DNA from 2 places in the Devosia sp. Z11_6 genome. Region 2 is predicted to be linked to the other one. Evidence: predicted binding sites of a transcription regulator. Region 2 holds the regulator's gene; the other holds the start of a gene.

Region 1 (7,969 bases), on a different contig from region 2:
GATGAACAGCAGGTCGAGCCCGAACTGGGCGGCGCCGGTGGCATCGGTGCGCACGCTGTCGCCAATGGCGAGCACGCGGCTTTTGTCGAGGGGCTTGCCAGCGGCCTGTTCGGCGAGGCGGAAGGCTTCCTCATAGATGGGGCGATAGGGTTTGCCGGCCATGTGCACGATCCCGCCCATGGCTTCGTAGAGGTCGCCCAGCGCGCCGCCGCAATAGATCAGGCGGTCGCCATGTTCCACGACGCGGTCGGGATTGGCGCAGATCATGGGGAGCTTGCGCGCGAGCCAGTGCTCGGCGCGTTCCCGATACATTTCGGGGGTGTGGGTATCGTCATCGAGATCGGTGACCACGACAACTTCGGCTTCGTCGGCGCTGGCGCGGCGAACATTGAGGCCCTCGTAAAGGGCATCGTCTTCGGTGGCGGGGCCGACATGGTGGATCGCGCGGCCGGAATATCTAGCGATCATGGTGCGGGTGGCATCGCCCGAGGAAACGATCGCGTCATAGGCGGTGCGGGGCACGCCCAGGCGATCGAGCATCTCGACGATGGGGCCCGAAGGGCGCGGGGCATTGGTGATCAGCACCGCCGTGCCGCCCGCTTCGCGGTATTTGACCAGGGCGTCGACGGCGCTGGGGAAGGCGGAGACGCCATTATGGATCACACCCCACACATCGCTCAGCACCGCATCATAGCGCCCGGCAAGATCGGACAGGCCGGAAATGGAGGCGGGATGGGGCGTCATGGGGAACTCCGAAATAAACTGCTGCGTGCTATGTGGCAGCTTGGGGGCGCCGATCAAGCCCAAACAGCACGGGAGTGGTCGGCTCAACCCTCGGCCCGACGCAGGGGCGGGCCGGGCTGGCGGCCGCCATCGAGCAGCAGATCGCCGCGCAGCGGGGCGGCAGCGCCCAGATGGGGCCCCTGCACGAGGCTGATGCGTGCATCGATCAGCTCGGGGATCTGTGCTTCGGCGGTCACACCGGTGGCGAGCAGGATCACCCCGAAACGGGCGAGATAATCGGCAATATCGGCGGCGTGGAAATCGGTGAGGGATTCGGGGGCGTGGAGGAACCGGGCGGCATCGATCCGTAGGGAGCGCACGCCGCGGGCGGCAAGTTCGCCCACATCGAGGCGCAGCGATTGCACGGCCAGGATGCTGTAGCCTGAGCCCTTCTTGTGGACGGCGTCGGCCACGGCGCGCTCGGCGGTGGTCAGGGACAGCCATTCTGCTTCTTCGATCGCAAAGATCAGGCTGGGCGCGACGGGGCGATTGGCTTCGAGCGAAGCGATCAACCCTTCGGCGGCCTGGCCGTCGCCCAGGGTCGCCCGCGACAGCGGCACAAAGAGATTGGGCCTTTGCCCGGCAGTGCGGGCCCGGCGGGCCAGGGTAACGGCTTCGAGCAAACCGATGCTTTCGAGCTGACGCAGCACATCGGCGCCGCCCTGGCGGGGCAGGAAATCGGCCGGTTCAGCCAATGCGCCCGCTTCGAGGGCGAGGCGTGGCACCAGATCAAAGCCGGTGGGGCGGCGCTGGGGCAAGGTCACGACGGGCTGGACGTGAAAGAGCAGCCGCCCTTCGCCAAAGGCGCGCCGCACGGTTTCGAGCGGAATCGTAGGATCGCGTGGTGGCGGCACGATGGTCGCGGCTGGGGCAGGTCGCAGCGCGGCGGGTGCGGTCTGAGGTTGGGCCGCCCTTTCCTCGATATCGGCGACGGCTTCGGCGACCTGGCGGATAACGGTGCCCAGAACGGAGATGTCGGCTTCGACGGCGCCTAGGCGCGGGCCGGCATTGAGGTCGGCCATGGCGTTGATGCGCTGGCCGAGCACGGCGCCGGCCTTGGCATCGGTGGACAGGAGGCGCGACAATTCCTCGATGGCGCGCTCGAGCCGCTGCTCGGCGCGCTGGCGCAGGACACGCTCATGGGCGGTCACGGCGATGCAGCCGAAAACCAGCGCGGCGAGAATCGCCTGGGCGGGGGTGAAGGCGAGCCCGAAATAGGCCGCAGTTCCGGCTGCTGCCGCTGAAACCGCGATAAAGGTGTAAACCAGGCCCTGCACAGCGCGATGCGATCCCCTAACGGACGCCGGGATTCGGCCCCAATGTTCTTAGCATCGCCCCGGCCCGGGCTGGAACGGAATATTTACCCTGTTGGAGAACAATCGGCGGGCGTCGAACTATACCAAAGGCAAAGCCGCAATGCGGACAAACACTGGGGGACCCCTGGCAGTGCCGGGCCGGCTGCTCCTGATCGAGCGTGATCAGCGATCGGTGCGGCATCTCAAAGAAGCTCTCTCGGGGCAATTGCGGCCAGCGCCACAGCTTGCCCTGGCGGCCTGCGGCCGGACCGGGGCGGAAACCTTGCGGCGCGAAGCCTTTGACCTGGTGCTGGTGGATCTCGGAAGCCTTGAAGATCCCGGCACTGACGAGGCGATGGCGCGACTGGTCAAACTGGCCGATGGCGCGCTGGTGATTGCCCTGTCGGATGGTGGTTCGGTGTCGGCATCGCTGGTGGCGATGCGGGCTGGGGCGCATGATTGCCTGACCAAGCCGGTTGACGGGGCGACGCTGTTGACGCGAATCGGCGAGTTGGCACAGCGCCACGGCAAGGCCAGTGCCCTTTTGGGTGAGCCCGCCCTGCCCCCGCCCTCGGCCGACTTTGCCGGCTTTGTGGGTGGCTCAGGGGCGATGCAGGCCGTTTACGAGCAGATCATGCGGATCGCGCCTTCCCCTGCCCCGGTGTTCATCACCGGGGAAAGCGGCACTGGCAAGAATTTGTGCGCCGAGGCGCTGCATGGCAGCAGCCCACGCGCTGGCCGCCCCATGGTCGTGGTGAACTGCGCGGCAGCCGACGCTGATTCCCTGGCACGCGAATTGTTCGGCGCCGGCTCGGATGGCGTGGGCGCGGCGCGGCGGGCGGATGGCGGCACGCTGTTTCTTGACGAAGTTGCGCAACTCGACCCCGAACTGCAGGCCAAGCTGCTGCACCTGTTGCAGACCGGCCGGATCACTGGCGAGGGCGAGGCGCCAACCAACGCGCTCGATATACGAGTGGTTTGCGCCACCAAGGAGCCGCTGACGCAGCTGATCGAAACCCGCCAATTGCGCGAAGACCTGTTTTACCGGCTGCATGTGTTGCCGATCCACCTGCCGCCGCTGCGGCAACGGCCAAGCGACGTGTTGCCCCTCGCCCGCCATTTCCTTGAGCGGTTCGGGCGCGAGCAGGGCAAGCAGTTCTCCGGGTTTTCGCCCGAGGCGGTTGCGGTGCTGGGCGGATCGGAATGGCCCGGCAATGTGCGGCAATTGGAGAATCTGATGCGGCGCATCGCCGTGCTCGCCGATGGCGGCGAGGTCAGTGCGGCCATGGTGGCTTCGAGCGCTGCAGTGGGCGAACTGGGCCCCGGCGGCAATCGGGCCGAGCGCCGTTCGCCGGTGCGGCCAATGTGGGAGCAGGAACAGCGCATCATCGAGGATGCCATTGCCAGCTTTGGCGGCAATATCTCGCTGGCGGCAGCGGCCCTGGAGATCAGCCCCTCGACCATCTACCGCAAGCGCCAGGGCTGGGCTGGGCTGGAGGTGGCCAGCTAGCCTGCTGCCAGGGTTTGACAGGGCACGGATTTAGATCAAGCCCGGTTCAGCAATGGAGGTGAGTTGTGACCACTGGTCATGTGTTTATCGGCACCAGCCTGGATGGCTTTATCGCGCGCAAGAATGACGACATCGCCTGGCTGACGGATTACCCGACGCTTGGCGAGGATCACGGTTTCAACGCCCATATGGAACGAGTGGATGGGGTGATCATGGGGCGCGGCACCTATGAGGTGATCAAGCATTTCCGGCCGTGGTTTTATTCCAAGCCCGTGCTGGTGCTGAGCGGCAGCATCACCCAGACCGATCTGCCCGAGGAGATTGCCGACAAAGTCGAGATTGTGGATGCAACGCCCGAGGAGGCGATGCAGCGGGTCGCGGGCCGGGGCTGGCGCGCGGCTTATGTGGATGGCGGCAAACTGATCCAGGCGTTTTTGCGCGCCGGGCTGATCGAGGATCTGGTGATTAGCCGTATTCCGGTGTTGATCGGCGAGGGCATTCCCCTGTTCGGGCCGCTTGGGGCCGACCTGGTGCTCGAGCATGTGGAAACCCAGGCCTTTCCATCGGGCCTGGTGCAATCGCGCTATCGCGTCCCCGGCAATGCGGCCTAAAGGCTGCTGGCCTGGCGGGCCTTGTTCCGATCGAGCCCCAGGCGGTGCTCGCGGAAGATGATGAAGATGCCCGAGGCGATCACGATCGCAGCGCCGCCCAGCATGGGCAGCGTCGGGATGTCGCCGAAAGCGAAGTAACCCACCGCCAGGCCGAGCAGCAGCGAGGTATATTCGAACGGAGCGATCACCGACATTTCGGCATGGCGATAGCTGGCAGTGAGGAGGATTTGCCCGACGCCGCCGGCAATGCCCGCCAGGACGAGGATCACCGTCTGCTCCAGCGTCGGCCAAACCCAGCCGAACGGCAGGGTCAACAGCGACAGCACCGAGCCGGTGATGAAGAAATACAGCACGATGGTTTCGGTGCGCTCGGTTTGCACGAGGCGGCGCACCTGCATCATGGCAAAGGCCGAAAAGATGGCAGCAAGCAGCGCGGCGAGCGCCCCCAGGGTTTCGCCGGTGCCCATGGCGGTTTGCCCGCTCAGGATGGTGAGCCGCGGCCAAAGCATGATGATCACGCCGACGAGGCCCACGATCACCGCCGTCCAGCGGTAAAGCTGCACCCGCTCCTTGAGCAGCACGGCGCCCAGCACCACCACGACCAGCGGCGCGGCATAGCCAATGGCAATGGCCTCGGGCAGCGGCAGCATGGTGAGCCCGTAAAAGCTCAGGCCCATGGAGGCGATGCCGATGAGGCCACGCAGCACATGGCCGAACGGATTGTTGGTGTGCAGGCCGAAACGCAGATTGCCCTGCCACGCGAGATAAACCAGCACCGGCACGATGGCGAAAAAGCAGCGGTAGAACACGAGTTCGCCCGCGGGGATGTTCTCGGCCGCCTTGATCAGGGCCGACATCGCTACGAAAACGCAGACCGAAGCAACCTTGAGGGTGATGCCGCGTAGCGGAGCAACCGTGGCAGGTGGAGAAAAAGCCGGGTTGGCCCCGCCGGAAAGTGTCACTTGCGTCTCGTTTGCGCTGGCTTAGTTGGCAGCGGCTTTTTCGAGTTTTTCCTTGGCCTGGCGGGCGGTGGCGAAGGCCTTGTGTTCGGGGCCCATGGCGCTGCCGGATTTGACAACGGCGCCGGCGGCATCGAGCAGTTCCCATTGCCAATTGGCGTTCTGGCCACTGCCGCCCTTGAGGCGCAGGCGGATCTGGAGGGGTTGAGCTGGTGTGTTCATGGCTTCCCTTATGCCCCAAGCCCTGGGGCGATGAAAGCCCCAAGGCAACCCGCAATGGCGGTTAAACCGCTGTGCGGCGATATTCGATCTTGTCGCCCCAGAAGGCGATCATATCGCGGATGGGCTCCACCAGTGGACAAGGATCGGGATAATACCAGGCAGCATCCTCGGCAGTCGCCGTCAGGGTCTTGATGGTGTAGTAGGAGGCCTCGCCCTTATAGGGGCAGGTGGTGTGGGTGTCGGTGGCCTCGAGAATACCGGGCTGGATGTCCTCGCGCGGCAGGTAAATGCGCAGCGGGGAGCCGGGCTCATCGACTTCCAGCGCCCGGATGGAATCGGCAATTTCCGCGTCATCGAAGATGACGTGGACGCGGCCTTCGGCCGGCCGGATCTTGATGTCCTTATCAAGACATTGAACGGTCATGATCTCGTGCCTTTCTAGCTGTGCGTATCGGTGCTCAACGCATCATCCCCGCCCGGGGTTCACCCTGCCCCGGCTTGACTCGGATGCGCCCCCTGCATATATCAGCGACACCCTGTTAGCACTCTCACTCGGTGAGTGCCAAAGGGCGCGAATTTGCAGTCCCGATGATGCTATAGGAGCAATCATGAGCTTCCGTCCCCTCCACGACCGCGTGGTCGTCCGCCGTCTCGACAGCGAGGAAAAGACTAAAGGCGGGATCATCATTCCCGACACCGCCAAGGAAAAGCCCTCCGAAGGCGTTATTGTTGCAGTTGGCCCAGGTGCCCGCGATGACAGCGGCAAGGTTGTGGCGCTGGACGTCAAGGCCGGCGACCGCGTGCTGTTTGGCAAGTGGAGCGGCACCGAAGTCAAGGTCGACGGTGAAGACCTGCTGATCATGAAAGAATCCGACATCATGGGCATCGTCGAAGCGTAAGGCGATTTGCTCAGTCAAATAGCCCGCTTCCCTGCCCTTTTCCCTGTCTGCACTTTAAGGAGCGCCTCACATGGCAGCTAAAGAAGTAAAGTTCTCCACCGACGCGCGCGACAAGATGCTGCGTGGCGTCAACATCCTGGCCAATGCGGTCAAGGTGACCCTGGGCCCCAAGGGTCGTAACGTCGTTATCGAAAAGTCCTTCGGTGCTCCGCGCATCACCAAGGACGGCGTGACCGTTGCCAAGGAAATCGAACTGGAAGACAAGTTCGAGAACCTGGGCGCGCAGTTGCTGCGTTCGGTCGCCTCCAAGACCAACGATATCGCCGGCGACGGCACCACCACCGCGACCGTTCTGGGTCAGGCCATTGTTGTTGAAGGCGTCAAGGCTGTTGCCGCCGGCTTCAACCCAATGGATCTCAAGCGCGGCATCGACATGGCCGTGGAAGAAGTCGTGGCTTCGCTCAAGGCCGCTTCGTCCAAGATCAAGTCGTCGTCCGAAGTCGCCCAGGTCGGCACCATTTCGGCCAATGGCGAATCGTCCATCGGCGACATGATTGCCGAAGCCATGCAGAAGGTCGGCAACGAGGGTGTGATCACCGTCGAGGAAGCCAAGACTGCCGAGACCGAGCTCGATGTCGTTGAAGGCATGCAGTTCGACCGTGGCTATCTCAGCCCCTATTTCGTGACCAATGCCGAGAAGATGACTGCCGTTCTGGAAGATCCCGTGATCCTCCTGCACGAAAAGAAGCTCTCGAACCTGCAGGCCATCCTGCCGATCCTCGAGTCGGTTGTGCAGAGCCAGCGCCCGCTGCTGATCATTGCCGAAGACATTGAAGGTGAGGCTCTTGCGACCCTCGTCGTCAACCGTCTGCGCGGTGGTCTCAAGGTTGCTGCCGTCAAGGCTCCTGGCTTTGGCGACCGCCGCAAGGCCATGCTGGAAGACATCGCCATCCTGACCGGTGGCCAGGTGATCTCCGAAGATCTCGGCATCAAGCTCGAGAACGTGACCATCGACATGCTGGGCACTGCCAAGCGCGTCGAGATCACCAAGGAAAACACCACGATCGTTGATGGTGCCGGCACCCAGGAAGACATCCAGGGTCGCGTTGGCCAGATCAAGGCGCAGATCGAGGAAACCACTTCGGACTACGACAAGGAAAAGCTGCAGGAACGCCTGGCCAAGCTCGCTGGCGGTGTTGCCGTGATCCGCGTCGGCGGCTCCACGGAAGTGGAAGTCAAGGAGCGCAAGGACCGCGTCGACGACGCTCTGAACGCAACCCGTGCTGCCGTTGAAGAAGGCATTGTTGCTGGTGGTGGCGTGGCGCTGCTGCGCGCTTCCAACGCAATGACCGTCAAGGGCATCAACGCCGACCAGGACGCTGGTATCGCCATCGTCAAGCGCGCTCTGCAGGAGCCCGTACGCACCATTGCCAATAACGCCGGCGCTGAAGGCTCCGTAGTTGTGGGCAAGATCCTCGAGAACTCCTCGCTCACCTTCGGCTACAACGCCGCAACCGGCGAGTATGGCGATCTGGTGCAGCTGGGCGTTATCGACCCGGTCAAGGTGGTTCGCACGGCTCTGCAGGACGCAGCTTCGGTTGCTTCGCTGCTGATCACCACCGAAGCCCTCATCGTCGAGGCTCCCAAGGACGCAGCACCGGCAATGCCGGGCGGCGGCGGCATGGGCGGC
Region 2 (7,969 bases):
TGTCGAAGGTCACTTCGATCTGCGGCACGCCACGCGGTGCGGGGGGAATGCCGGTCAGGTCGAAATTGCCCAGCAGCTTGTTGTTGGCCGCCATTTCGCGCTCACCCTGGAACACCCGGATGGTCACGGCGCTCTGGCTGTCTTCGGCCGTCGAGAACACCTGGCTCTTCTTGGTCGGGATGGTGGTGTTGCGATCGATCAGGCGGGTGAACACGCCACCCAGGGTTTCAATGCCCAGTGACAGCGGGGTCACGTCGAGCAGCAGCACGTCCTTGACGTCGCCCTGCAGCACGCCGGCCTGGATCGCTGCGCCAAGCGCCACCACTTCGTCCGGGTTCACGCCCTTGTGGGGCTCCTTGCCGAACAGCTGCTTGACCACTTCCTGGACCTTGGGCATGCGGCTCATGCCGCCCACCAGCACCACTTCGTCGATCTGGGCTGCCGAAACCCCGGCATCCTTCATCGCCTGCTTGCAGGGGTCGATGGTCCGCTGGATCAGGTCTTCCACGAGAGTTTCGAGCTTGGAGCGCGTCAGCTTGAGCGTCAGGTGCTTGGGGCCCGAAGCGTCTGCCGTGATGAAGGGTAGGTTGATTTCGGTCTGGGTTGCGCTCGAAAGTTCAATTTTGGCCTTTTCGGCAGCTTCCTTGAGGCGCTGCAGGGCGAGCTTGTCATTGCGCAGGTCGATGCCCTGCTCTTTCTTGAACTCGTCGGCCAGATAATCCATCAGGCGGTTGTCGAAGTCCTCGCCACCCAGGAACGTGTCGCCATTGGTGGATTTCACTTCAAAGACGCCATCGCCGATCTCGAGGATCGACACGTCGAACGTGCCACCGCCAAGGTCATAAACGGCAATGGTGCCGCTGTTCTTCTTGTCGAGGCCATAGGCCAGCGCCGCTGCGGTGGGCTCGTTGATGATGCGCAGCACTTCAAGGCCGGCAATCTTGCCGGCATCCTTGGTGGCCTGGCGCTGCGAATCGTTGAAGTAGGCGGGAACCGTGATCACCGCCTGGGTGACGGTTTCACCGAGATAGGATTCGGCGGTTTCCTTCATCTTCTGCAGGATCATGGCCGAGACCTGCGAGGGCGAATATTTCTCGCCCGAGGCTTCCACCCAGGCGTCGCCATTGTCCGCCTTGACGATCTTGAAGGGCACCAGGTTCTTGTCCTTGGCCACAACCGCGTCATCGAAGCGGCGCCCGATCAGGCGCTTGACGGCAAACAGCGTGCCTTCGGGATTGGTCACCGCCTGCCGTTTGGCCGGCTGGCCAACCAAACGCTCGCCATCCTTGGAAAATGCCACCATGGAGGGGGTGGTACGCGCCCCTTCGGCGTTCTCAATCACCTTGGGATTGCTGCCGTCCATCACGGCGACGCAGCTATTGGTGGTGCCCAGGTCGATACCGATTACTTTAGCCATAACGTGCCTCTTTTTAAGCAAAACCCTTGATCGAAACCCCTCTTGAAAGCGGGTTTCCAGGGCCTTCGGAGCCGGGTTTCCTTGAATTGGGTGTGCTCATTGCTGAGCGTGAGGGGTATATAGGAGGGGGGCTGGAAGCGTTCAAGCAGAACAAAAGCGATTTGCCTGAACGAGGGGCCCTCCGGGGCCGCCATCGTGCCGGCCCGGCGCTGCTTGTGCCACCCGGCCGCGCTCGCGCCAAGTGGCTTTGCACGGCGGCCCATCCACAATAGAATCAAAGCCATGTTCGCTCCCGGCTCAGTGCTGCTCCACGACAATCTCGCGCCCGACGGCACCAATCTGCTGTTCACGGACCCGCACGCCATCCTTGTGGCCCATACCAGCGAGGAAGCCCGAGCCGCCCTGGCGGAACTGGAACGAGCCAAGCAGCAGGGCTTCTGGGCCGCCGGGTTTCTGAGCTATGAGCTCGGCTTTTTGTTTGAAGAGCGCCTCGAGCCCCTCCTGCCCGAGCGCTCGCCTTTTCCCCTGCTTTGGCTTGGCCTCTACAGCGCGCCCCAACGCTTGTCCGCCGGGGAAGTAGACCAACGCCTCGACAGCGCCATAGCCGGGCAGGGCGCAGAAGCCCTCGACCTCGTCCCCAGCCGGCCCTTTGCCGATTACGCCCCGGGCTTCGGGCAAGTGCAGCAATGGATCGGCGCCGGCGACACCTATCAGGTCAACCTCACCTTCAAGGCCCGCTTCCGCCTTGAAGGCCACCCCGCCGCGCTTTATCGCGATCTCGCGCGCAAGCAGCAGGTTGCCTATGGCGCGCTCATCAACACCGGCGAGCACTGGATCTTGTCGCGCTCGCCCGAACTTTTTGTCGCCAGCACCGGCGGCACGCTGTCCGCTCGCCCGATGAAGGGCACGCGGCGGCGCGCCGGCACCATTGCACAGGACGAAGCGGGCCGCGCGGCCCTCGCCGCCGATCCCAAGAACCGCGCCGAAAACCTGATGATCGTTGATCTCTTGCGCAACGATCTGTCCCGCATCAGCGCCGTCGGCTCGGTGCAGGTCACCGACCTCTTTTCGGTGCAAACCCTGCGCACGCTCCACACCATGACCTCGGGCATCACCGCGCAGCGCTTGCCCGATGTGTGCACCACCCAGCTGCTGGCCCAGCTCTTCCCCTGCGGCTCCATCACCGGGGCGCCAAAACTGCGGGCCATGGAAATCATCGCCGCGGTGGAGGCCGAACCGCGTGGGCTTTACACCGGCTCGATCGGCTATTTCGCCCCCAATGGGGACCTTACGCTCAACGTCGCGATCCGCACCGCTGTGATCGACGGGGAGGGGCAGGGGGAAATCGGCATCGGCGGGGGCATCGTTGCCGACTCGGTGGCCGAGGACGAATATGAGGAAGCACTGCTGAAAATGGCTTTTCTTGCGGACAAGAGCCCACCCATCTGCCTGATCGAAACCCTGCGCTGGACCAACACCACGAGCTTTTGGCTGCTCGAGCGCCATCTCGATCGCATCGCCGCTTCCGCGCAATATTTCAACATGCCGTTCGACCGCTACGCCGCAACAAGCCTCCTCACCGACATCGCTGCCGGCTGGAGCGAGCCGGCCATGCGGGTGCGCCTTACTCTCGACCAGGTGACGGGGCTCGGCCTGTCCGCCACCCCGTTGCCGGCCAACCCGGCGCTGTTCCGCTTCGCGGTTGCCGAGGAGCGGCTCGATTCCGGCTCGCTCTGGCTGGCGCATAAAACCACCAACCGCGCTTTTTACGACGAGCCGCGCCAGCGCGCCGCGGCCGCGCTTGGCGTCGACGAAGTCGTCTTTCTCAACGAGCGCGGCGAGCTGACCGAAGGCTCCATTACCTCCCTGTTCCTGCGCCAGGGCGGCGTGCTCCTCACCCCGCCGCTCGAGGCCGGCTTGCTGCCCGGCACCTTGCGTGCTGAACTGCTCGCAACCGGCGCAGCGAGGGAGGCGCGCCTGACCCTTGATGACCTGGCAAGCGCCGACGCCATTTATCTCGGTAATTCCGTGCGCGGCTTGCTCCGCGCCAGCTGGATTCACCGCCCAAGCAAGGATGCCACATGACCTTCGACATCACCCCGCATGACGTTCTGATCGTGGTGGATGTGCAAAATGATTTCCTGCCCGGCGGCAGCCTTGCCGTGCCCGGCGGTGACGAAATCGTGCCGCTGATCAACCAGCTGGCCCGCCGCTTTACCCATGTGGTGCTGACCCAGGACTGGCACCCCGCCGATCACATCTCCTTTGCCAGTCAGCATCCCGGCACCCAACCCTTCCAAACCATCGAGTTGCCCTATGGCACCCAGGTCCTGTGGCCCGACCATTGCGTTTGGGACACCCACGGCGCGCAGATTTCGGCCGATCTCGATATCCCCCATGCGCAGCTGACCATCCGCAAGGGCTATAACCGCGGCGTTGATTCCTATTCCGGCTTCCAGGAAGCCGACCGCCGCACCCGCACCGGCCTGGGCGGCTATCTCGCCGAACGGCGCCTCGCCAAGATCTATGTTGCGGGTCTCGCCACCGATTTCTGCGTCGCCTGGACCGCGCTCGATGCCGCCGAGGCGGGCCTCGATGTCAGCGTGATCGAAGACGCCAGCCGCGCCATCGACAGCAATGGTTCACTGCAACAAGCCTGGACCCAAATGCAGGACGCGGGCATCGGCCGCCTGATGAGCAGGGATATTTTAGGGTAGCGGGCCCTCCCCACTCCCTACAAACAAAAATCCCCGCCAAAGCGGGGATTTTCAGAACCGTACCTAAGCAATCAGGCTGATTTATCAACAGTTTCGGCGCCGTCTGCGGCGCGGGGGCCACCCTTGGCCACACCAACCATCGCCGGGCGCAGCACGCGATCGCCGATGGCAAAGCCGGTCTGCACCACCTGCACCACCGTCCCTTCGGGATGGCTGGGATCGGGCACTTCAAACATCGCCTGGTGCTTGTGCGGATCGAACTTCTGTCCTTCGGCTTCGATCGGCTTGACGCCATGCTTGGCCAGCAGGCGCTGCATTTCGCGCTCGGTCATCTCGATGCCCTCGATCAGGGACTTGGTCGTGGCATCGCCCGATTCGCGCGCTTCGGGCGGCAGCACCATCAGCGCCCGGCTCAGTGCATCGGTGGCCGAGAGCATGTCGCGGGCAAACCCGGAAATGGCATAGGAGCGCGTATCGGCAATATCGCGTTCCATGCGCTTGCGCAGGTTTTCCATCTCCGCTGCCGTGCGCAGCACCCGGTCCTTGAGCTCGGCATTCTCGGCGCGCAAGGCTTCCACGGGATCCACTTCGCTTTCCGGTACGGGCGTTTCGATCTCGAATTCTTCGCTGGGCGAGGTGTTTTCGTCGCTCATAAGGGCAAGCTTTCGCATTGGGAATGAATTTGCCCCCGATATCGGTCAATGCACCGGCTTTTTCAACCCTCCCTAGCCGCGCCCCTTGCGCGCCATCATCGAGGTGATGACATTGGCGGTATAGTCCACCACCGGCACGATACGGGCATAATTGAGCCGCGTCGGCCCGATAACCCCAAGCACGCCCACCACCTTGTCATTGGCGTCCTTGTAGGGGCTCAGGATCACCGAAGATCCCGAAAGGGAAAACAACTTGTTTTCCGAGCCGATAAAGATGCGCACGCCCTGGGCGTTTTCCGCATCTCCCAAGAGCTCCAGCAACCCGTCCTTGCTTTCGAGTTCGTCGAATAGCTGTCGCATGCGCGCCATGTCTTCGGACGCCATGGTGTCATTCAACAGATTGGCCCGGCCCCGCACGATCACCGTGGGCTGCGCCGCCGGCGATGGCTGGCTCAGTGTCGCGATCCCGGAATCAACCAGCTTTTGGGTCAGCTCGTCCAGTTCCGTCCGCTGCTCGGCGCGCTGCTCGCCCAGCGCCTTGCGCGCTTCCGCAATGGTGCGCCCCACCACATGATGGGCAAGGTAATTGCTGGCCTGTTGCAGCGCACTGGCGGTCAGGCCCGGGGGCAGGGGCAGGATGCGGTTTTCCACCTGCCCGTCCTCCCCCACCAGGATCGCCATCGCGCGAGCTTGGTCGAGCCGGACAAATTCGATGTGCTTGAGCACCATATCCGCTTTGGTCGCGATCACCACGCCCGCGCCCTGGCTTAGCCCCGACAGCAGCTGGCTGGCCTCGGCGAGGAGGTCTTCCACCTGCCCGCCCTGCGCGGTTTCGGCGATGTGCTGGGCAATGCGATTGCGCTCGCGCTCGTCGACGGCACCCACTTCCAGCATCGCATCAACGAAAAAGCGCAGGCCCTCCTGGGTGGGCGCGCGCCCGGCCGAAACATGGGGTGCGGCAATCAGCCCGAGATCCTCGAGATCGGCCATCACATTGCGCACCGAAGCGGGCGACAGGCCCAGTTGCAGCATGCGGCTCAGATCACGCGAACCCACCGGCTGGCCCGTGTCGAGATAGCGCTCCACGATGCGCCGGAAGATATCCTGGCTGCGCGTATTGAGGACGGCGAGAAAGTCTTCGGGTGGCTTGACCATCATATTCGTTCAAATTGTCGGCTTTAACCCTCCCCATTCATTTAGGGGCATTGCGGCCATTCGCCAAGCCAGCCTGGCTTGTGAGGACCTGCAGAGAGGGTTAAGAGGCGGTTAACTGTTTTTTACTGCCAAGGTGATTGCCTATGCGCCCTTCCGGACGCGAACCCAACCAGATGCGCGCGATTTCCATCGAGCGCAATGTTTCGCTGAAAGCCGAGGGATCCTGCCTTGTCTCGTTCGGCGATACCAAGGTTCTGGTGACCGCTTCGGTGGAAACCAATCTGCCGGGCTGGCTGCGCAACAAGGGCCAGGGCTGGGTCACTGCCGAATACGGCATGCTGCCCCGCGCCACCGGCTCGCGCACCCGCCGCGAAGCGACCGCCGGCAAGCAATCGGGCCGCACCCAGGAAATCCAGCGCCTCATCGGTCGCTCGCTGCGCGCCGTGGTGGATCTCCCCATGCTGGGCGAAAACCAGGTCACCCTCGATTGCGACGTACTCGAAGCCGATGGCGGTACCCGCACCGCCGCCATCACCGGCGCTTATATCGCGCTTGCCGATGCCATCCGCTGGATGGAGGAGCGCAAGCTTACCCGCGGTCCGGCCTTGCGCGATTCCGTGGCCGCCGTGTCCTGCGGCATCTATCGCGGCACCCCGGTGCTCGATCTCGATTATCTTGAAGATGTCGAAGCCCATACCGATGCCAATTTCGTTATGACCGGCTCGGGCAAGTTCGTGGAAATCCAGGGCACCGCCGAAGGCGCCCCGTTCAGCCGCGACGAGCTCGACCAGCTCATGGGCCTGGCCGAAACCGGCATCGCCGAACTCACCCGCCTTCAAACAGCAGCACTGCAAGCATGAACCTGTTTTTCGGCAAGAAAAGCGGCGCCGCCACGACTGCCCCCCAGGCAAGCGGCCGCAGCACGCCCGGCACCAATTGCCCCATCTGGCATGATGTGGCGCGCGCCCTTGATCAATCCGCCCGCGCCTCGGCCGGGCGCAGCAAGGCCCGGCAAGGATCCCCCAAATGACCGCCATTCCCCGTCTTCGCGCTGGTGACCGCCTCGTGCTGGCGTCGCACAATGCCGGCAAGCTGGCCGAATTCCGGGAATTGTTTGCCCCCTTCGGGCTCGAGCTGATCTCGGCCGCGCAGCTTGATCTGCCCGAGCCCGATGAAACCGGCACCAGTTTTGCCGAAAACGCCCGCATCAAGGCCCATGCCGCCGCGAGCGCCGCCAATATGCTGGCCCTGTCCGATGATTCCGGCCTGTGCGTGGATGCGCTGGGCGGCGATCCCGGCGTCTACACCGCCAATTGGGCCGGCCCCAACCGCGACTTTAATCACGGCATGAAGCGCGTCGAGGATGCCCTCCAGGCTGCCAATGCCACAACGCCAGCCCAGCGCCACGGCTCCTTCCGCGCCACGCTTTGCCTCGCCCATCCCGATGGCCGCGACGCCCTCTACGAGGGCCGCATCGATGGCACACTGGTCTGGCCGCCACGCGGCGATGTCGGCTTCGGCTTTGATCCCGTCTTCATGCCCGAAGGCTTCGACGTCACCTTTGGCGAAATGCCCTCGCGCGTCAAACATGGCTGGGCTCCGGGTCAGGAGGGTCTCTCCCACCGCGCCCGCGCCTTTGCCAAATTCGTCGAGGGCCAAATTGAGCAGGCTTGATCGCGTGCCCGCCAATCGCTGCCACGCCACCAACCCACATGAGGGGGCTGCCGCATGAGCCGTAACGACCTCTTTGGCGTTTATGTGCACTGGCCCTTTTGCGCGGCCAAGTGCCCCTACTGCGATTTCAATTCCCATGTGCATCGCGGCCCGCTCGATGAGCAGGCCTTTGTCGCCGCCTATCAGCGCGAGATTGCCCATACCGCCAGCCTCACTCCCGGCCGGGTCGTGCAGTCGATCTTTTTTGGCGGCGGCACGCCCTCGCTGATGAGCCCGTGGGCCGTCGGCACCATTCTCGATACCATCGCCGCCCATTGGACGGTCGAACCACGCGCCGAGATCACGCTCGAAGC

What was found. Region 2 encodes HrcA, which represses chaperone genes, less so after heat shock. Its sites were predicted from a motif close to GTTAGCACTCNCNNNNNGNGAGTGCTAAC; they were not measured.
Region 1: groES (co-chaperone GroES) is a predicted target of HrcA. The motif match lies at 5,919-5,947, and genes of this name have one in related genera.

What each region holds. Positions count from the first base shown of each region.
Region 1 is NZ_JBYUNQ010000005.1:136,576-144,544, forward strand. Features, by position in the region: gene AC3YMN_RS15250 (TIGR01459 family HAD-type hydrolase) at 1-744, opposite strand, end outside; gene AC3YMN_RS15255 (EAL domain-containing protein) at 828-2,060, opposite strand; gene AC3YMN_RS15260 (sigma-54-dependent transcriptional regulator) at 2,200-3,588, shown strand; gene AC3YMN_RS15265 (dihydrofolate reductase family protein) at 3,654-4,199, shown strand; gene AC3YMN_RS15270 (DMT family transporter) at 4,196-5,161, opposite strand; gene AC3YMN_RS15275 (hypothetical protein) at 5,183-5,380, opposite strand; gene AC3YMN_RS15280 (DUF427 domain-containing protein) at 5,442-5,804, opposite strand; gene groES (co-chaperone GroES) at 5,989-6,279, shown strand; gene groL (chaperonin GroEL) at 6,350-7,969, shown strand, end outside.
Region 2 is NZ_JBYUNQ010000002.1:418,548-426,516, reverse strand. Features, by position in the region: gene dnaK (molecular chaperone DnaK) at 1-1,417, opposite strand, end outside; gene pabB (aminodeoxychorismate synthase component I) at 1,700-3,502, shown strand; gene pncA (bifunctional nicotinamidase/pyrazinamidase) at 3,499-4,134, shown strand; gene grpE (nucleotide exchange factor GrpE) at 4,206-4,787, opposite strand; gene hrcA (heat-inducible transcriptional repressor HrcA) at 4,860-5,942, opposite strand; gene rph (ribonuclease PH) at 6,086-6,802, shown strand; gene AC3YMN_RS07230 (hypothetical protein) at 6,799-6,972, shown strand; gene AC3YMN_RS07225 (non-canonical purine NTP pyrophosphatase) at 6,969-7,616, shown strand; gene hemW (radical SAM family heme chaperone HemW) at 7,671-7,969, shown strand, end outside.